Regions from separate parts of the Vibrio sp. F13 genome, predicted to be linked through region 3. Evidence: predicted binding sites of a transcription regulator. Region 3 holds the regulator's gene; each other region holds the start of a gene.

Region 1 (2,279 bases), 190 kb from region 3:
AGGAACACATCGCAGTGGCTAAATTATTTTAGGCCAGCGAAGTCCGCAAGGATTGCTGCTTTGTCAGTCGCTTCCCAAGGGAACTCTTCACGACCGAAGTGACCGTATGCAGCAGTTTGCTTGTAGATAGGCTGAAGAAGGTTCAGCATCTCTTGAAGGCCGTATGGACGTAGGTCGAAGTTTTGACGAACAGCTTCAATGATGATTTCGTGTGCTACTTTCTCAGTACCGAACGTTTCAACCATGATAGATGTTGGATCAGCAACACCGATAGCGTAAGACAGTTGAATCTCACAACGGTCAGCCATACCAGCAGCAACGATGTTTTTCGCAACGTAACGTGCTGCGTAAGCTGCAGAACGGTCAACTTTTGATGGATCTTTACCTGAGAATGCACCGCCACCGTGACGAGCTGCGCCGCCGTAGGTATCAACGATGATCTTACGACCAGTTAAACCACAGTCACCCATTGGGCCACCGATTACGAAACGGCCTGTTGGGTTGATGAAGAAGTTAGTATCTTTGTTGATCCACTCAGCAGGAAGTACTGGCTTGATGATTTCTTCCATTACTGCTTCGCGTAGGTCAGGCGTTGTTACTGAATCACAGTGTTGAGTAGAAAGAACAACAGCATCGATACCAACGATCTTACCTTGGTCGTATTGGAAAGTAACTTGAGATTTCGCATCTGGGCGAAGGAAGTCAAGCTTACCGCTCTTACGTACTTCAGCTTGCTTCTTAACAAGAAGGTGAGAGTAAGTAATTGGAGCTGGCATTAGGATAGGAGTTTCGTTAGTCGCGTAACCAAACATGATGCCTTGGTCGCCTGCGCCTTGCTCTTTAGGGTCTTCTTTATCAACACCTTGGTTGATGTCTGGAGACTGCTTACCAATTGTGTTTAAAACAGCACAAGAGTCAGCGTCAAAGCCCATGTCAGAATGAACGTAACCAATTTCACGTACTGTTTCACGAGTGATTTCTTCGATATCAACCCATGCAGACGTTGTTACTTCACCGCCAACCATAACCATGCCGGTTTTAACGTAAGTCTCACAAGCAACACGTGCTTTTGGATCTTGTTCCAAGATGGCATCAAGAACAGCATCAGAGATTTGGTCTGCAATTTTATCTGGATGGCCTTCTGAAACAGATTCAGAAGTGAATAGGTGCTTAGCCATGAGAGCTCCACTTTTAGTTTTTGGTGTAAATAGTTTATGGCGTCGCAAGCTAGGAAGCGCCGCCATTAAATACAGTATATTTTGTAGGTGTTTCTACATCTAGACGGCTATTCTAAATTCCAGCGGTCGAATTACAAGCTCTTTTTTATGATATGTCATAACTAATCGTTTGCGTATCGATCGAGATAAGCCACTGCCAAGTGATGTAAATGTTCGAAAATTGCGAAAAATGACCGTTAAAATGCCAGTAAAACGTTTGCAGTCGCAATAGTCGTTTGAGAGAATACCCGCGCTAATAAAAATGAAAACTTTAGCAATTATCTCTTTTTTAAATCGCTTATGTATCCAGGAGCAGACATGCCTTCTCGTAAAGATCTAGCCAATGCAATCCGCGCACTTAGCATGGACGGTGTTCAACAAGCAAATTCAGGCCACCCAGGCGCACCTATGGGCATGGCTGACATCGCTGAGGTTCTTTGGCGTGGCCACTTGAACCACAACCCAGCAAACCCAGAATGGGCTGACCGCGACCGTTTTATCCTGTCTAACGGCCATGGTTCAATGTTGATTTATTCTCTGCTTCACCTTGCAGGTTACGAGCTTTCAATTGAAGACCTGAAAAACTTCCGTCAACTGCACTCTAAGACTCCAGGTCACCCTGAGTACGGTTACGCTCCTGGTATCGAAACAACGACTGGTCCTCTAGGTCAAGGCATCACTAACGCTGTTGGTATGGCAATGGCTGAGAAAGCACTGGCGGCACAGTTCAACAAAGAAGGCCACGACATCGTAGACCACTACACTTATGCATTCATGGGTGATGGCTGTCTGATGGAAGGTATCTCTCACGAAGCATGTTCTCTAGCAGGTACGCTAGGTCTTGGTAAGCTGGTTGCTTTCTGGGATGACAACGGCATCTCTATCGATGGTGAAGTTGAAGGTTGGTTCTCTGACGATACACCTAAGCGTTTTGAAGCATACGGTTGGCACGTAATCCCAGCAGTAGATGGTCACGACTCTGATGCTATCAACGCAGCGATTGAAGCGGCTAAAGCGGATCCTCGTCCAACGCTTATCTGTACTAAAACTATCATCGGTTTT
Region 2 (2,279 bases), 1.5 Mb from region 3:
CCACTTGTTCGTAGTAATGCGCCATTGAAAGCCGAGCACGGTAGTAGCTAGGTGCGTGTTTAATCGCGAGCTCAAGGTTTTCACGCGCTCTCACCATATTGCCTTGTCCCATATAGCCCAAACCTAATTCGATTCGAGATTCAGACATCGCGATAGGATCACTTTCAATCTTTGGCGGTCCTTCAGTGACAGAGACACAACCGGCCAAGGAAAGCGAGGCAAGTAGTACCACACTTGATAACGAAAGAGGGCGGGACAACGAAATCGGATTTGAAAATGATGGCTTGGCAGGCATGTGAAGCTCCTTATGAACACCAACCCATCATATGAAATCAAACCCATTGAAGTCGTAAATCTATCATGGAATGCGACCCACACACCATAAAAAAACCGCGTCCAATTCGTCGTTTTATCAACAACATACTGAACACGGTTTATGTGTTTGTGAATCGGAAGAAAGAACTTAATCGTCTTTGGTAAAGTTGTCTTCGCTGAAATGATCCAGATCGTAAGGCGTTTGTTGGTAAACGCAGTAGTTTAGCCAGTTTGAGAACAACAAGTGTCCGTGGCTGCGCCAGCTTGCAACCGGTTTGTTGTCTGGATTGTTATTCGGGTAGTAGTTGATTGGTATCACAGGCTCCATGCCTTCACCCAAATCTCGAATGTACTCATTGTGAAGTGTGTGAGAGTCGTACTCAGGGTGACCCGTTACAAACACGTTTCGCTTATCTTTGGTTGCTGCTAGGTATACGCCTGCAACATCAGAAGTTGCAAGAACATCAAGGTCAGTATGTTCCGCTAAGTACTCTTGAGAGAAGTCCGCATAGCGAGAGTGCGGAGCTAAGAATGTATCGTCGAAGCCACGTAAAATAGGGTGGTATGGGTTATGTATCTCGTGGTTATAAACACCAGACAGCTTCTCTTTACGAGTGCGTTTTGGCAAATCATATAATAACTTCAAACCAGCCTGAGCCGCCCAACACACGTATAGCGTTGAAGTAACGTGCTTGTTTGCCCATTCCATGATGGTTTTCAGGTGATCCCAGTAGATCACATCTTCAAATTGAACCAAGCCAAGCGGCGCACCAGTGATGATCAATCCATCAAAGTTTCTTTCTTTGACCATTTCAAATTGGCGGTAGAAGTTATCAAGGTGTTCAGTCGGTGTGTTTTTACTTGGTCGGTCATCAATGCGCAGCAGCTCTACATCCACTTGCAATGGGCTGTTCGATAGTAGGCGTAAAAATTGAGTTTCAGTTTCAATCTTCTTCGGCATTAGGTTGAGGATCAAGACTCGAAGTGGACGAATTTCCTGTGTCGATGCTCTTGATAACGGCATAACGAAGATGTTTTCTTCACGAAGAACATCGGATGCTGGCAATTGGTCTGGAATGCGAATAGGCACAGCTTTCTCCCTAAGCTAGATATGTAGACGTCTATACATCTAAATCTATAGTAGTTTGATACGCTTGTCGATATGCAAAATGGATAGATGTAAATTATTTGTGTTTTCTATCAGAAGCAATCCACGCGCTTCGAGGGGAGTCTCATTGTATTCAGTGATTGTCTGAGTCGTGTGTAAGTACTTGGTTTTCGTATGCTGAGCAGAGGCAGTTATCAGAGCAACTCGTTACTATTTACGATAAACTCATGTTTTCAAATTAGCCTGTAAAGTGACAGATGAAGTTAATACTCATTCGAGGGTTGCCCGGCTCTGGCAAATCAACAAAAGCAAAAACCTACGATGTATTGCATGTCGAAGCCGATATGTATTATGTGAATGAGCAAGGTGAGTACCATTTTGATCCTAGGCAGCTGCAACAAGCTCATGAGTGGTGTCAAAACACAGCTGAAAACGGCTTAAAGCAAGGGCTTGATGTGGTTGTTTCAAATACCTTTATTAAGCATTGGGAAATGAGAGCCTACCGCCAACTTGCACGCAAATATAAAGCAGAATTAATTATCGAAGTGTGCCGAGAGCAATATGGCACGATTCACGACATTGAGCCGTCGGTGATTAAACGTATGGCGAAAGACTGGCAAGAATAGCCTCGTGCTTATCCAGCTTGGCTGAATGGAAAATTGAATCAAATTAATAGAACAACTTCAAGGTAACGATTGAAATGGCAAAGCGCTCTGTTGTGGTCGACATGACTTCTTATGGTATCTATTCCACATGGGATTCAAAATCTAAAGATCTTCCAAAAATCCAAGAGTTCACCACCACCGTTGATGCTGAAATCGACGTAGAGTTTGGCTATATCCTGAATATCAAAAAA
Region 3 (2,279 bases):
CTGGTTTAGATTCTATCGATATTGAAGTAAAACACCGCACAATCGATGAGTTCGTTGATACAGTTGCGAATATCGCAGATACATTCGGCGGTATTAACCTGGAAGACATCAAAGCACCAGACTGTTTTGAGATTGAACGTCGCCTGATTGAACGTTGTGATGTTCCGGTATTCCACGATGACCAACACGGTACTGCGATTGTAACGGCAGCGGGTATGCTGAATGCGATCGAGCTTCAAGGTAAGAAACTTGAAGAGTGTAAGATCGTTTGTTTAGGTGCTGGCGCAGCGGCGGTTGCTTGTATGGAACTACTGATTAAGTGTGGCGCTCAGCGTGAAAAAATCTACATGCTTGACCGTAAAGGTGTGATCCATACTCGTCGTGATGACCTCAACGAATACAAAGAGCTGTTCGCAAATAACACTGATAAGCGTACGCTTGAAGATGTTATCGAAGGCGCTGACCTGTTCTTGGGTGTATCGGGGCCGAATCTACTGCCTGCTGAAGCACTAACGCTGATGGCTGATAAGCCTGTTGTGTTTGCATGTTCAAACCCAGATCCAGAGATCAAGCCTGAGCTTGCACACGAAGTTCGTTCTGACCTAATCATGGGTACAGGCCGCAGTGATTACCCTAACCAAGTAAACAACGTACTTTGTTTCCCATTCATTTTCCGTGGTGCACTAGACGTGCGTGCGAGCGAAATTAATGACGAAATGAAGCTAGCGGCGGTTAAAGCGATTCGTGAACTGGCGAAAGAAGAAGTTCCAGCTGAAGTACTAGCAGCTGCGGGCGAGACTGCACTGGAGTTCGGTAAGGGTTACATCATTCCTAAGCCAATGGACCCACGTCTACTTCCTCGCGTAGCACGAGCAGTTGCGGAAGCGGCTGTTGAATCTGGCGTAGCTCGTATCGAGATGCCTGCTAACTATATGGCTTAATAGCTATTGCTCTATTGAGCCAAAAAGAATAATAAAAAACCGACTCATCTGGAGTCGGTTTTTTTATGTCTATCATTCACAGCGCAATCATAAAAAGCTATGCGCGATGTGATAAATAAGGTTCAGCTAGAGCGAATCAATAATGAAGGCAGTGACTGAGTTGTTTTTATTCTTCGTCAAACGCTTCGAACTCGATACCCATCTCTGTCATCAGCTTTTTCACTTCAGCAGGAATATCGTCTGGGCGGTCTTTACGAAGGTCTTCATCCGTTGGTAGTGGTTGGCCTGTGTACGCATGTAGAAAGGCTTCGCACAGTAGCTCACTGTTTGTTGCATGGCGTAGGTTATTAATCTGGCGGCGAGTACGCTCGTCAGTAAGAACCTTTAACACTTTTAGAGGGATAGAAACTGTAATTTTCTTTACTTGTTCGCTTTTCTTTCCATGCTCAGCATATGGGCTTATGTATTCACCATTCCAGTCGGCCATTGCGTACCTTCATCACTTTAGTTGTTAGAATAAATTAATAGTGGTGATTTTAGCGGGATTTACTGCCATAAGCAAAGACATATAGACGTCTAGAAGTGTTGACGTCTCACGTTTATGAAAGTAAAGTGAATAACATATATCTAACACAGCCGCAAAATGCCGACAAGCCGCTGTGATTCTCAGACGCAAAACTTGTAAGGAAGCACCTATGAGCAGCCGGAAGCCAGCAACAATCGCAGTACGTACTGGTATCGAGTCAGACACGCAACACCATGCCGTTGTCCCACCCATTTATCTTTCGACTAACTATGGGTTTCCCGCTTTTGGTGAAGTGCCAAAGTACGATTACACCCGTTCTGGTAACCCAAACCGCGGTTTATTAGAGACGGCACTGTTTGAGCTTGAATCAGGCAAAGGCGCGGTTGTGACTAACTGTGGTACTTCGGCGCTTAACTTATGGGTTTCGGCTTTCTTAGGCGGCGATGATCTTATTATTGCACCGCACGATTGCTACGGCGGTACTTACCGTCTGTTTAACACTCGCTCGCTAAAAGGTGACTTCAAAGTTCTGTTCGTTGATCAATCGGATCAAGCAGCGCTGGATGCGGCGCTCGCGCTTAAGCCAAAGTTGATCTTAATTGAAACCCCATCGAATCCACTGGTTCGCGTGGTTGATATTGCAGAAACTTGCCGTAAAGCGAAAGAGGTTGGTGCTCTGGTTGCTGTCGACAACACGTTTTTGACACCTGTGTTCCAAAAGCCTTTAGAGCTGGGTGCTGATTTTGTTATCCACTCAACCACTAAGTACATCAATGGACACTCAGATGTTATTGGTGGCGTTGTGGTCACTA

What was found. The regulator MetJ, encoded in region 3, represses methionine synthesis genes. The targets are predictions, from matches to a motif close to TTAGACNTNTANANGTCTAA.
Region 1: a site for MetJ is predicted at 1,270-1,289, ahead of metK (methionine adenosyltransferase). Genes of this name have one in related genera too.
Region 2: a site for MetJ is predicted at 1,429-1,448, ahead of metA (homoserine O-acetyltransferase MetA). Genes of this name have one in related genera too.

The regions. Positions count from the first base shown of each region.
Region 1 is NZ_CP170175.1:2,204,012-2,206,290, forward strand. It holds gene metK (methionine adenosyltransferase) at 24-1,178, opposite strand; gene tkt (transketolase) at 1,536-2,279, shown strand, end outside.
Region 2 is NZ_CP170175.1:248,363-250,641, reverse strand. It holds gene pilW (type IV pilus biogenesis/stability protein PilW) at 1-295, opposite strand, end outside; gene metA (homoserine O-acetyltransferase MetA) at 464-1,405, opposite strand; gene LMH68_RS01140 (ATP-binding protein) at 1,681-2,049, shown strand; gene LMH68_RS01135 (DUF3859 domain-containing protein) at 2,124-2,279, shown strand, end outside.
Region 3 is NZ_CP170175.1:2,015,905-2,018,183, forward strand. It holds gene LMH68_RS09225 (malic enzyme-like NAD(P)-binding protein) at 1-941, shown strand, start outside; gene metJ (met regulon transcriptional regulator MetJ) at 1,108-1,428, opposite strand; gene LMH68_RS09235 (O-succinylhomoserine (thiol)-lyase) at 1,637-2,279, shown strand, end outside.